3 regions of the Acidihalobacter sp. genome follow, and region 1 is predicted to be linked to each of the others. Evidence: predicted binding sites of a transcription regulator. Region 1 holds the regulator's gene; each other region holds the start of a gene.
What was found. Region 1 encodes FliA, which starts transcription of late flagellar genes. Its sites were predicted from a motif close to GCTAAAGTTNNNNNNNNNNCNGCCGATA; they were not measured.
Positions count from the first base shown of each region.

Region 2: P8014_RS05630 (methyl-accepting chemotaxis protein) is a predicted target of FliA. The motif match lies at 2,691-2,718, and genes of this name have one in related genera.
Region 3: P8014_RS11300 (methyl-accepting chemotaxis protein) is a predicted target of FliA. The motif match lies at 1,646-1,673, and genes of this name have one in related genera.

Region 1 is NZ_JARRQY010000010.1:87,117-91,609, forward strand. Features, by position in the region: gene flhA (flagellar biosynthesis protein FlhA) at 1-446, shown strand, start outside; gene flhF (flagellar biosynthesis protein FlhF) at 496-1,761, shown strand; gene P8014_RS04935 (MinD/ParA family protein) at 1,745-2,635, shown strand; gene P8014_RS04940 (RNA polymerase sigma factor FliA) at 2,638-3,354, shown strand; gene cheY (chemotaxis response regulator CheY) at 3,460-3,834, shown strand; gene P8014_RS04950 (protein phosphatase CheZ) at 3,839-4,493, shown strand, end outside.
Region 2 is NZ_JARRQY010000011.1:76,368-80,860, reverse strand. Features, by position in the region: gene P8014_RS05650 (sulfite exporter TauE/SafE family protein) at 1-296, opposite strand, end outside; gene P8014_RS05645 (universal stress protein) at 319-819, opposite strand; gene P8014_RS05640 (tRNA threonylcarbamoyladenosine dehydratase) at 922-1,680, opposite strand; gene P8014_RS05635 (TatD family hydrolase) at 1,704-2,480, opposite strand; gene P8014_RS05630 (methyl-accepting chemotaxis protein) at 2,823-3,560, shown strand; gene P8014_RS05625 (sodium:proton antiporter) at 3,575-4,493, opposite strand, start outside.
Region 3 is NZ_JARRQY010000029.1:18,995-23,487, forward strand. Features, by position in the region: gene P8014_RS11290 (MFS transporter) at 1-880, shown strand, start outside; gene ssb (single-stranded DNA-binding protein) at 953-1,432, shown strand; gene P8014_RS11300 (methyl-accepting chemotaxis protein) at 1,835-3,562, shown strand; gene P8014_RS11305 (EAL domain-containing protein) at 3,784-4,493, opposite strand, start outside.

The DNA of each region.
Region 1 (4,493 bases):
TCGCCGAATCCTTGGCGGCCCAGGCCGGAAAGAGTCAAGACCCCGACGTTTTGAGTTCCAGCGTACGGGCCTCGCTGAGCCGTACGATCATCCAGCATATCTACGGCATGGCGGACGAACTGAATTTGATGACGTTGGATCCCACGCTGGAACAGATGTTGCAAAAGTCAGTGCAGAGTGGCGGCGGATTGGCGCTGGAGCCGGGTCTGGCCGAACGTTTGCAGCAGGCGGTCGGCGAGGCGGCGCAGCGTCAGGAGTTGGCTGGAGAGCCTGCGGTACTGGTTGTTTCTCCGGATCTGAGGCCTTGGTTGGCGCGCTGGCTGCGTTCCGCGGTTCGCGGTCTGCACGTGCTGGCGTTCACGGAAATTCCGGACAACAAGCGCCTGCGCATCGTGGCCACCGTTGGCGGAGAGTCCGGCGGTACCTCGCCGGGCCGCGCGGCATGAGGAAGGCCTTGTCTGAGGCCTTCCTTGGGGAAGGGTTTGAGGGGTTCGAATGAAGATCAAACGCTTTATGGCTCAGGACATGCGTCAGGCGATTCGCTTGGTGCGCGATTCGCTGGGCGCCGATGCGGTGATACTTTCCAGCCGTCAGGTCGACGGCGGCATCGAGTTGATGGCGGCAGTCGATTTCGACGCCGAGTTGGTCGCGGACATGACGCGGCGCAGCGAGCCGGCCCCGCGGGCAGCCGCGGCTTTGCCGGCTGCCGCACCCAAAGCCGCTACCCCTGCGGTTGCCGCAAGCCTGCGCGAGGATGCACCCTGGCCGCGGACGGAGCAGCCGGCGAAGGTTGCGAAGCCAAGTGCCGAGGAGGACGACAGCGCGACGGTGAGCGCGTTACGGCGCGAGCTGGCATCGATGCGCGATCTGCTGGAAGGACAGCTGGCGCGCATCGCCTGGAGTGAGTTCGCGCGTGAGCGCCCGCGCCAGGCCGAGGTGGTGCGTCAACTCGAGCGCATGGGGATGGATGCCGATCTGGCACGGGCCATCGCAGAAGCCGGTCCACCCACGGATGACTTTCGACATGCATGGCGCGATGCGCTGGCGACGCTGGCCGACCGCCTGCATCTAGGCAACGATGAGATTGTGCAGGATGGTGGCGTTATCGCCTTGCTCGGGCCCACGGGCGTCGGCAAGACGACCACCCTGGCCAAGCTGGCTGCGCGCTACATCATCCGCCATGGACGCGGTCATGTGGCCCTGGTGAGTACCGACGGGTACCGCATCGGCGCACATGCCCAGCTGACGACGCTGGGCCAGTTGCTCGGCGTCCCGGTTTATCAGGCCGAATGCGCCGAGGAACTGCGCCGCCTTCTGCCAGGTCTCAACGACAAGCGTCTGATATTGATCGATACTCCTGGAATGTCACCTCGGGACGAACATCTACAGGAACAGTTGCAGGCGTTGGCTGATGTGCCCGAAGTGCGTCTGTACATGGTGCTGGCCGCGAATATGGCGCGCGGCGCCTTGGGTGAGACGCTGCGGCGTTTCGGGCAGGCGCCGTTGAGTGGCGTCGTCTTGACCAAGCTGGACGAGGCGGAGAGCCTGGGAGAGCCGTTTTCGGCGTTGATCGGATATGGAGGCCTGCGTTTGAGCTATCTTGGTACTGGGCAGCGCATCGCGGAGGACCTCGAGCCGGCGCGGCTGCAGCGACTGCTGGGGCAGGCTGTGGAACTGGCCAAACGCCGCCGCAGCGAAGACTGGAGCATGGTCGGTGCACGAGGCAATGACAGGAGTTCGAAGCATGCTTATGCCGGATAAGGCCGAAGATCAGGCTCAGGGCCTGCAGCGGGTGCGGGAGTCGCAACCGGTGCGGGTACTCGCCGTGACCAGTGGCAAGGGCGGCGTGGGCAAGACGAACGTTTCGGTGAATCTGGCCACCGCATTGGCCGGTCTCGGCCGCCAGGTCATGTTGATGGATGCGGATCTGGGGCTGGCCAATGTGGACGTGGTGCTCGGTCTGCAGACCACCGCCAATCTGTCGCACGTCATCAGCGGCGAGTGCACTCTGGACGAAATCCTGGTGTCGGGGCCGCGGGGGATTCAGGTGGTGCCGGGGGCATCGGGCGTGTCGCGCATGGCCGGTCTCTCGCAGGCCGAGCATGCCGGATTGATCCGAGCCTTCAGTGAGTTGAGCGTGCCGCTGGACGTACTGGTGGTCGATACCCCGGCGGGTATTTCCGACGAGGTGATCAGTTTCAGCCGCGCAGCACAGGAGGTCATCGTCGTAGTCTGCGACGAGCCGGCTTCGATGACCGACGCCTATGCGCTGATCAAGGTGCTCAGTCGCGAACACGGCATCGGGCGTTTCCATATCCTGGCCAACCGGGTGCGCGACGGACAGGAAGGCAATGTCCTCTACCGCAAGATGGCGGCTGTGTGCGGTCGTTTTTTGGACGTGACCCTGCACTACATAGGGGCGGTCCCGGAAGATCCGATGTTGCGTCAGGCCGTGCAGCGTCAGGGCGCGGTGGTGGAAATGTACCCGGGCAGCCCTTCCGGCCGCGCATTCAAGAATTTGGCTCTGCGTGCCGATAACTGGCCTGTACAGAGCGGCACACGGGGGCATTTGGAGTTTTTTGTCGAGCGTTTGCTGAACGCGCCATCGGCAGTCGAAGCACTGTGGGGCGATTGAGCATGTATGCGGTGAGTGATACGCAGGATGTCGATCGGCTGGTGGCGCAACACGTTCCGCTGGTCAAGCGTATCGCTTATCACCTGATCCACCGCTTGCCCGCCAATGTGCAGGTCGACGATCTGGTGCAATCGGGGATCGTGGGGTTGATCGAAGCGGCCCGTAACTACCAGTCGGATCAGGGAGCTAGCTTCGAGACTTATGCCGGCATCCGAGTACGCGGCGCCATGCTGGACGAAGTGCGGCGCAGCGATTGGGCGCCGCGCTCCGTGCACCGCAAGGCGCGCGAGTTGTCTGCTGCCGTGCGTGCAGTGGAGAATCGTGTCGGCCGTGCGGCGCGCGATGCCGAGATCGCGGAGGAACTGGGTGTCGACCTGAATGAATACCATCAATGGGCACGCGATGCGTCAAGCCATCAGGTGTTCAGTTTTAATGACTCGCTGGGCGAGAGTGAAAGCGAAAGTCGCGACGCGACATTGCCTGGCGGCGGACATAATCCGTATGAGGCGCTGGCGGATGATGACTTTCGAGAGGCATTGGCGAGTACAATTGCCGGTTTGCCGGAGCGTGAGGCGTTAGTGCTGTCGTTGTACTACGACGACGAGCTGAATTTGCGCGAGATCGGTGAGGTCTTGGGCGTGACCGAATCGCGGGTATCGCAGATCCACAGTCAGGCATTGGTGCGATTGCGAGCGAGGATGGTCGACTGGCGGGGCTAGCGCTGCGTCTACAGCGTGTTAGCGTGATCGGATTCCGGCCTGTTGGGCGCCAAGCAACGTCCGAAACATGAATCAAAACAATGAGGTGTGTTTGTGAACAAGGACATGCAGATTCTCGTCGTGGATGATTTTTCGACGATGCGTCGCATCATCAAGAATCTCCTGCGCGAACTGGGCTTCAACAACGCCGCAGAGGCGGATGACGGCACCAGTGCGTTGCCGATGCTGCAGACCGGCAAATACGATTTCCTCATCACCGACTGGAATATGCCGAAGATGCCGGGCATCGAGCTTCTCAGGGCTGTGCGGGCCGACCCGAAGCTCGCCTCGCTACCGGTGCTCATGGTCACGGCGGAGGCGCGCCGGGACCAGATCGTCGAGGCGGCGCAGGCCGGTGTCAACGGCTATGTGGTCAAGCCTTTTTCGGCGGAGACGCTGAAGGAAAAAATTGAAAAAATCTTCGAGCGTCTGGAAGGGTGATGTCGTGAGCGATCAGGAAAACAATCAGTCGGAAAGTACGGACGACCGCCTGCAGGTGGCGCGCAATCTGGTGAGCGCGCTGGAGAGCGGCGATGAAAGCGAAGTGGCAACGCTGCTGGACACGCTGGGCGCCCAGCACGAGCGAAGCCTGTTCAATGAGTTGGGACGCCTGACGCGCCAGCTGCACGAAGCGCTGAACAGTTTTCGCATGGATTCGCGTCTGAGCGAAATCACCGAAACCGATATCCCCGACGCCAAGGAGAGGCTCAGTTACGTGGTCACCATGACCGAACAGGCCGCGAACCGGACGCTGAATGCGATCGAGGACAGCATGCCCCGCCTGAGCCGTATCAGCGACCGTTCGGGTGAACTTGCGCAGAGCTGGGAGCGTTTTCGCAGCCGCGAACTGGATGTGCAGGAATTCCGTGAACTCAGCCGCGAATTGAGCGAGTTCCTGGGGTGCGCGAAGGAAGAGAGCGTCGCCGTTTCCGCGCAGCTTTCCGAGGTCATGATGGCGCAGGATTTTCAGGATCTGACCGGCCAGGTGATCCGCCGTGTCATCGATCTGGTGCAGGAAGTCGAAGAGGGACTGGTCGGTCTGGTGCGGGTCGCCGGCGAGCGCATGGCCCGTACGACTGAAGAAATCCCGACTGCGGCCG
Region 2 (4,493 bases), on a different contig from region 1:
TGTACGCCGACCGCGCCGCCACTCCAGCTGCCGATCAGCAGCACGAAAGCCATGCGGATATCGACGTTGCCGAGACGCCAGTGCGCATAGCTGCCGCTGGCGGAGGTGCCGACGATCTGGGCCGCGCCGGTGGCCACGGCGACCAGCGGCGGCACGCCAACGAAAATCAGCAGCGGAGTGATGAGAAAGCCGCCGCCGACCCCGACCAACCCGGAGAGGAAACCGACCACGCCGCCGAACACAATGATCAGCAGCAGGTTGATATCCATGTGGGCAATGGGCAGAAAGATATCCATGACGCTGATTGGCCTCTCGCGATCAGGTGGCGGAGCGGAGTTGGTCGATGGCCTCGCAGATCTGCGAGGAGGCCACGTCCGGCGGCACGCACATCACCGGTACCGACAGATGGCCCGCCAGATGTGCGGCGATATGTCCGGTACGCGGATTGAGCAGGCGGGCGTGATGCTCGCCGTCGAGACCATGGCGACCGACGATCACCATCATGACGCCCGGCTCGCGTGCCGCGACCTGCGGTATGACGTCATCCGGCAGGCCGGACTCAATGAAGATTTCCGGGGTCATGCCGCAGACGAGCTGCACACGTTGTGCGACGTCCGCCAGCGTTTTTTCGGCTTCTTCGCGCACGTCCTCGGCCATGCGATTGTGCAATCCGCCCCAGTACCCCAGGACAGGCTCGTCGAGAACATGGACCAGGCCCAAGCGGGCGCCGATCAACGAAGCCATGCGCGCGGCGACGCCGACGGCCAGCAGGGAATTCTGGGAACCGTCCACGCCCGCGAGAATCAGGCCATTTTCCATTGCGGTCGACTGAGTAGTTATAGATGCGGGTCGACTGTTGCGACCCAGAGAGCGCGGCTAGCTTAGTGGAAATTGCGCTCGGCAGCAAAATTTCCAAGCTAATCATGGCATAAGGTCTTGTAATAGAGACTTGACCACATAGCCGGCCAGGGTGAAGCCGAACAGCGCGGGGAGATAGCTGATGGTGCCGTTTACCGCCCGCGGACGGCCCGGAACGTCTCCGCCGACCGGCTGATGCGGCAGCCCCTTGACCGCCTCCTCGTCCGAATAGACGACCGGATAATTCAACTGGCCGCCGAGCCGCTTGAGCGTCTTGCGCATCTCGCGCGCCAGACCGCAGCGGGAGGTCTGATTGAGCTTGGCCACGTGGATACGGGTCGGATCCAGGCGCCCGCCCGCCCCCATGCTGGAGATGACCGGCCGGCCCGCCTGCTGCGCCGCCAGCACCAGCGCCGCCTTGCAGGCGATCGAATCGATGCAGTCGAGCACGTAGTCGTAAGGCTGCTCGGCCATCAGCTCCGGCGCATCCTCCGGGCGCAGGAAGCGGCTGCGCAGATCGAGTTCCGCCGCCGGATTGATGTCGCGCACGCGCTCGGCCATGACCTGCGTCTTGCCGCGTCCGACGCTCGAGTGCAGGGCGACGATCTGGCGGTTGAGATTGGATGGCGCGACGACGTCGTGGTCGAGCAGGGTCATGTGCCCAACTCCGGCCCGCGCCAGCGCCTCGGCCGCGGCACCGCCGACGCCGCCGAGGCCGGCCACCAGCACTCGCGCGGCGCGCAGGCGTTCGAGCCCGGCCGTGCCGACGAGAATGGCGGTGCGTTCCTGCGCCGGATCGACGCTATTCGGTTCCTTGTCCATGGGCGCGCGAGTATAGGGTATTTTCACACCGGCGGCAGGCCGAACAGCGCGCGTGCATTCTGCGTTGTGGCGCGGCCTACCGCCTCGGGCATCTCGCCGCGCAAATCCGCCAGCGTCTCCAGCACCTCGACGATGAAAGCCGGTTCGTTGCGCCGGCCGCGCTGCGCCAGCCCCGGCTGGTCGGGCGCATCGGTCTCCAGCACGATCGCCTCGATCGGCAACCGTGCGGCAACGCTGCGCAGGCGCTGCGCCCGCGGATAGGTCAGCGGACCGCCCAGCCCGACCCTGAAACCAAGCTGGAACAGGCGCTGGGCCTGCTGCAGGCTGCCGGAGAAACTGTGCACCACCCCGCGCAGCCCCGGATAACGCCGTATGTACTTGAGCACCTCGTCGACGGCACGCCGGGCGTGCAGGATGACCGGCAGGTCGAAATCGCGCGCCAATCGCAGTTGGGCGACGAAGTATTCGAGCTGCGCTTGCCGATCCAGGTCCTCGACGTAGAAATCCAGGCCGCATTCGCCGACCGCCGCCGGCCGCTCCCGCTCCAGCCATTGCTCGAGTTCGGCCAGATGCTCCGGAAGATGCTCCGGCAGCAGCATCGGATGCAGACCATACGCGGCATGCAGGCCGTCGCAACCGGCCGCGACCTCGCGCAAACGCGGCCAATAGCGCGCACTGACCGCCGGCAGCACGACCGCGCGCACGCCGGCGGCGGCGGCACGCTCGAGCACTGCCGGCCGGTCCACCGCGAAGGCCGCGTCGTCCAGGTGACAGTGCGAGTCGATGAGTGGAATTTGCACTTTCGAGAACCGGCCTGCGCCATGTCACGGAGCCCGCTCCATGCGGAGCGCCGCCCCTGAGTCGAGGGATACATCGCAACACACCCGCATGTGCATGCAGCGCATCGCAAATCCACGATACCGAACGTCCGGTCCCGTTGCCAGGGCATATATCGGCCGTTTAAGCGTCTACCTCCGGGAGCCCATAATCCTGTCGCGTCCATGACGGAGTCTAAAGCCGCACCGGGCGCGGCCGATAGTTACATATACGTGAATCGCTAAAACGAAGCTCGAATAACAGGCCGCGCGCCACGAGGAACCGATGTTCAAACGGCTGTTCGATGTAAAGATAAAACACCGGATATGGGGCGGCTTCACCGTCCTGCCGCCGACGAAGTCGCACGCCATGCCGCGGAAGCGGCCGCCGCGGCAGGCAATGCCGACGAGGCCTCCGACAGCGGCCGGCAACTGGTTGGCCAGACTACCGAAACCGTCGAACGCCTGGCCGGCGAGGTCAGCGCCGCGAGCGAGATGATGGATCGCCTGGGTCAGGACAGTGAGCGAATAGGCAAGATACTCGACGTCATCCGGAGTATCGCCGAACAGACCAATCTGCTCGCCTTGAATGCAGCGATCGAAGCGGCGCGGGCAGGCGAACAGGGTCGCGGCTTTGCCGTAGTCGCAGACGAGGTACGCGGTCTGTCAGCCCGCACACAGGAGGCGACGGGCCAGATCCACGGCATGATCGAGAACCTGCAGAACGGCGCGCGGGAGGTGACCGAAGCCATCGGCAAGAGTGCCCGGGAAGCGCAAGACGTGGTCGAACAAGCGGGCCAGGCGCGCAGCTCGCTGGGCCGCATCACCGCAGCGGTCGCCACCATCAGCGACATGAACAATCAGATCGCCACCGCCACCGCCACCGCCACCGCCGCCACCGAACAGAGCAGTGTAGCCGAGGAGATCAATCGCAACATCGCCGCCATTAACCAGGTAGCCGACAAGACTGCCGCCGGCACGCAGCAACTCGAATCCGCGAGCCGCCAACTGGATGAGTTGGCCGCACGGCTACGCGAACTGATTGGACATTTCCGGATCGCGTGAGCAGCGACCAGCGCTCAACCCTGCTTGTCCAGCTCCCCGCCGAGCCAGCGCCGGTTCAGTACGCCGATCCACAGGGTTTCCAGAATCACCGAGACCAGGATGGTGATCACCGTCACCGCGAGAATGGATTCGCCCCAGCCTATCATCTGCTGGTCGTGATAGGTCAAACCCAGCGCCAGCGGCAAGCCGGCCAGCGCCGAGGCCACCACGCCGCGCGGGCCTTCCAGCGCCATGAAACCGTACTGGCGCAGGGACCAGCGGCGCAGCGGCAGGATGCTCAGCGTGGCGATCGGGCGCGCAACGAACACCACGACCAGCGCCACCGCGATGCCCACCCACAGCGAGGACCAGAGGTTCTGCAGGTCGATACCGGCACCGAGCAGAATGAAGATGACCACGGTGGCCAACGTGGCCAGCGTCTCATTGAAGTGGTGTTCGTGCGTGATCACGCGCGAGGCCCTCTCCACCCGGTCCTCGCGCGGGAAGAACAGCTCGTGGTTGCCGAGCACGAGCGCGATCACCGTGGCGACGAGATAGCCCGAAGCCTGCGCCCACTCGCCGATGGCGAAACCGCCGAAGGCCAGGGCAAAGGAGTAGACCTCCGGAAACGTCTCCAGATGGAACACATGGATGAGGCGGTAGCCGATCAGCCCCATGACCACTCCGATCACCACCGAGGCGAGCACTTCATAGAGGAAATACAGGATCGCCGCCGGCACCAGGGTCGTGAACTGGGCCACCCACTCGATCAGCTTGGCGTTGTCCGCCTGCGGCACCAGCAACGCGATGGCGAGCATGGTCAGGACGATGCCGAGGGGGTCGTTGAAAATCGATTCACTGACGATCACCGATCGCATGTCCTCGGGCACGGTGTGCTGCTTGAACAGCGGAATCAGCGTGGCCGGATCAGTGGCGCCGATGATGGCGCCGAAC
Region 3 (4,493 bases), on a different contig from region 1:
CGGTATTTTCTGGCTGACCGCGCTGCTTGGTCTTGCCGCGATCGCCATTGCGGCGTGGATGGTGCCGAATCCCGCACGCAGCCATCTGCATCGCGACACCGAGGTGGTGCTGAGCAGTTTCGGCGAGGTGCTGCGAAACGGTGAACTGCTGCGGCTCGATCTGGGTATCTTCACCATGCAATTCGTGCTGACCGCCAACTTCGTGATCCTGCCGGTAGTGCTGGCAAGGATGACCGGTCTGCCGTCGGCCGAGCAGTGGGGGGTCTATCTGCCCGTCATGCTGATCGCGTTCATTATCATGCTGCCGTTCGTGATCATCGCGGAGAAGCGGCGCAAGATGAAGTCGATCTTCGTATCCTCGATCGGCGCGTTGGTGCTGTGTGAGCTGATGTACCTGTTCAGTGATCACTCGCTGGCCGAGATCATCGCGGTCATGCTGATTTTCTTCACTGCCTTCAACACGCTGGAGGCTACGCTTCCCTCGCTGGTGGCGAAGTTCTCGCCGCCGACCCGCAAGGGAACGGCCATGGGGGTGTATTCGACCTCGCAGTTCCTCGGCATCTTCGGCGGTGGTGCGCTGGGCGGCGCCGCCTATGCGCGCTGGGGGGTGGACGGTGTGTTCCTGATCAGCGCGGCGCTGGCCGCCGTTTGGCTGCTGTTCGCCAGCAGCATGCGCAATCCGCGCTATCTGACCAGCTACGTATTGCATATCGAGGGCGTGCTGCAGGAGCATGCTCGCAGTGCGGAAACCGCGTTGACGAGGATTCCCGGGGTGGCGGAGGCTACGGTGGTGCCGGATGAGGGGGTGGCCTACCTGCGCGTCGATCGCAGTGCGCTGGACGAGGAGCAGCTGCGCGCATTTTCGCTGGCCGGCGCATAGCGTAGAATGCGGAACTTTGCCGTTCGGCATCTGCAGCACCGAACGGGCGCATGAACTACGGAGGCAGGGCTCATGGCCAGCAGAGGCGTCAACAAAGTCATTCTTATCGGCAACCTCGGAGCCGACCCGGAAACCCGCTATATGCCCAGTGGCGGAGCGGTGACCAATGTCCGGCTGGCTACCAGCGAGAGCTGGCGCGACAAGAACACCGGCGATACCCAGGAACGTACCGAGTGGCACCGCGTAGTGTTTTTCAATCGCTTGGGCGAGATCGCCGCGGAATATCTGCGCAAGGGCTCGCAAGTCTACATCGAGGGCAGCATTCGCACCCGTAAGTGGCAGGGACAGGACGGGCAGGACCGCTACACCACTGAAATCGTCGCCAGCGAGATGCAGATGCTCGGCGGGCGTAGTGGCGGCGGCTCGGCCGATTTCGATGCGCCTCCTCCCCCCGCTCAGCAGTCCAGACCGCAAGGTGGCTCGCGTCCGCCGGCGCAGCAGCCGCCGGAGCCGGATCCGGTCGCGGATTTCGACGACGATATCCCGTTCTGACGGTAGCTCGAACGAAACGCACACAAACGAAAGGCCCACCTTGCGGTGGGCCTTTCGTTTGTGTGCGTTTCTCAGGCGCGTCGTAGTATGCTGGGGCTTGTATGCGACCGCACGGAGCAAGCAGTCTCTGCCGGGACTATGCTCGATATCAAGAACAAAGCGCCATAACGTCGGGCGGCAGCGAAACAAGTGCTTCTTGCAGAAGTAGAATTTAGTCAAGGATCTGAATGTCCAGCCGTTATATGAATCATAAGAGCCGATAGGGAACAGGCCGGAAAACAAGAGGTGGGATGGTCTGTAAGACGGAAGGGGGCCGACGCAGCCATTTGATCGGTAGGTTCCAAGAGGTCACTACTGTCGATAGAGAGCATCCGGAGCTACGCGGGACAATTCGCCATAAGAATGTGCATCGTCGCGTTTGTTCAGGAGTCACTGCGATCTGATCAGAAACAGCGTAATGGAGTATCGGGAGGGATAGAAATGCCGAATTTGTGGAATGGTTTGTCGCTGCGCTGGAAACTGGCGCTTCCACTGCTTCTCATCGCGCTGGTGAGCGGTTCCGCGATGTTCCTGGGGCGCGAGCTGACCGTGGAACTTGGCCAGAATACGGTTCGGATCGGCTCGGTCTATCTGCCTGCCGCTGATCTGGTGCTGCAGGCGGACCGTGATCTCTACCAGGCGCAGGATGCCGAGCGGACCATGCTGATTATTGATCCCACGAGCGACGCGTTCAAGAAATTGAACCAGTTCCGGCTGGAAAACATTCAGCAAGCCGTGGATAGAGCGGCGAAGTTCGCCAGCCTGGTCAAAGTGCTTGGGATGAACACCGAAATGGCAGGCTGGAACAAGGATCTGCCGGCATGGAAAAAGCTTTCGGACGAGGTCGTCGCTGCGCTGCGGGAAAATACAGACGCCAGCCGGGCGAAAGCGCGCGCGCTCAGCCAGGGACAGGCTGACGATGCGTTTCAGCGGGCGCGGGAACACCTCAACGTCCTGACCGAGAAGGTGGAGAAGCGTGCCGCTGGGCTCGTGGCGGCCGCAGGCGCCACCAGCCAGTACGCCGGGCTGGTTTCGTTTATCTCATTGGTCCTGGTCGTTGGTCTTTGTGTGTTGATCGCGCTGTTTTTCCCGTTGTTGATCACGCGGCCCTTGAGTCTGATGATGGCGCGGATACAGGACCTGAACAGCGGCCGCGGTGACCTGACTCTGCGTTTGAACGTGATGCGCAAGGACGAACTTGGCCGCCTGGCGGGTGGTTTTGACGATTTTCTGGCGATGATGCAGGACATCATTTCACGCATCACGGGCAATGTGTCGCAGCTCAGTTCGGCGGCCGAGCAGCTCACGGCCACCAGTACGCAGTCGCAGGACACCGCCGACGGCCAGCATGCGGCCGCAGATCAGGTCAGCGTTGCTTCCAATGAATTGACCGTGACGATTCAGGAAATCACGCACAACCTCAATCAGGCGGCCGAATCCGCATCCGTTGCGGACGATGAGGCGGGGCGTGTCAAGCAGGTCATGCTGGGCACCCTGGATGCGGTGCGCGCGATGGCGGGTCAGGTCGGTCAGACGGTGGATCAGGTGCAGGTGCTGGAGCAGGAGGCTGACAACATCAGCGGGGTGCTGGACGTCATTCAGAGCGTGGCCGAGCAGACCAACCTGCTTGCTCTGAACGCAGCCATTGAGGCTGCACGGGCAGGCGAGCAGGGACGCGGATTCGCGGTGGTCGCTGATGAAGTCCGTATGTTGGCTAACCGTACGCAACAGTCGACCGAGGACACGCGCGAGATGATCGAGCGGCTCCAGCAGGGCTCGCGTACGACCGCCAAGTCCATGACGACCGGACAGGAGAACGTCGAAGGGGCGGTCGGTCTGGCCGAGGAAGCGAGTCAGCGCCTTGAGTCCGTGGTGGAGAAAATCGGGGCGATCAGTGAGATGAATCGGCAGATCGCCTCCGCCACCGAGCAGCAGTCGCAGACGGTGGAGGATATCAACCGCAACATCGTCGACATCAGTGAGCGGGCCGCCAACGGGGTCGGCGCTTCCCGCGATGTGCGGGCGGCCAGTGACGATCTGGCCAGAATGGCTGCCGAGTTGCATGAACTCGTGGGGCGGTTCCGGGTGTGATGGCGTGCCTGCGGGCGATTCCTGGAATCGCCCGCAGGTCCCGGCTTGGGCCGGGCCATGGATGGTCGCGCTATCAGTTCGAGTTAACACCTGCCGTCGGAATTCGCCTTCCCGCTTGCCATACAGCGAGAGTTCGTCCCTGATCCGGATTCCCAGCGCCGCCTAGAGAGCGTCCCGGTTCGTGCTGCTCGCGAATGAATCGCGGCAAGGCACTCGCTCTTTTATGAAAAATCGCTGCTGTCCCGCTGGCGCAGCCAGTCCTGCCCGAGCGTCCTGATCAGCTCGTTCTTGGTATGGGTGTACATGGCGCTGCTCTGCCCGCGCAGGGCGCAGGCGTGATTGCTGTGCAGCAATGCCTGCAGTGGGGTGTCTTCCAGGCCCTGGCCGGTGATGTAGCGCTGCACCAGACACGATGAACGCACGAAATCCTCAATCAGGTCTGGCCAGCGCGTCAGCGCGGCAAGCTGCTGGTCCCAGAGCAGGAAGCCGGCCAGGGCGCCCAGCGGCGTGCGAGGGTGCCGCGGATCGATGCTGTAGACGAATCGCTCGTGCCACGCCGGGAATTCGGCTGCGGGCATGGGGCGCGCAATGCCGTAGCCCTGGCCGTGGTCCGCGCCGAGAATCGCGGCGGCTTCCAGCAGGCCATGGCTTTCAAGTCCTTCGACGGTTACGGGGACGCCGAAGCCGTGAGCGAGGCGGGTGAGGTGATAGATGAATTCGAGTGCTCGCTGCGGTGTTCCGAGGGTGTTGCGCACCAAACCCTGGTCGATCTTGACCTCGTCGAAGGCGATGCGGTCCATGCGCAACAGGGAACTATGGCCAGAGCCGAGGTCATCCTGCACGATGGAGAATCCGGCCCGGCGGAGTTCCGCGAGTCGCGAATCGCGCTTGGCGAGATCGAGTGGTTCATGCGACTCAAGGACCTCGAGTC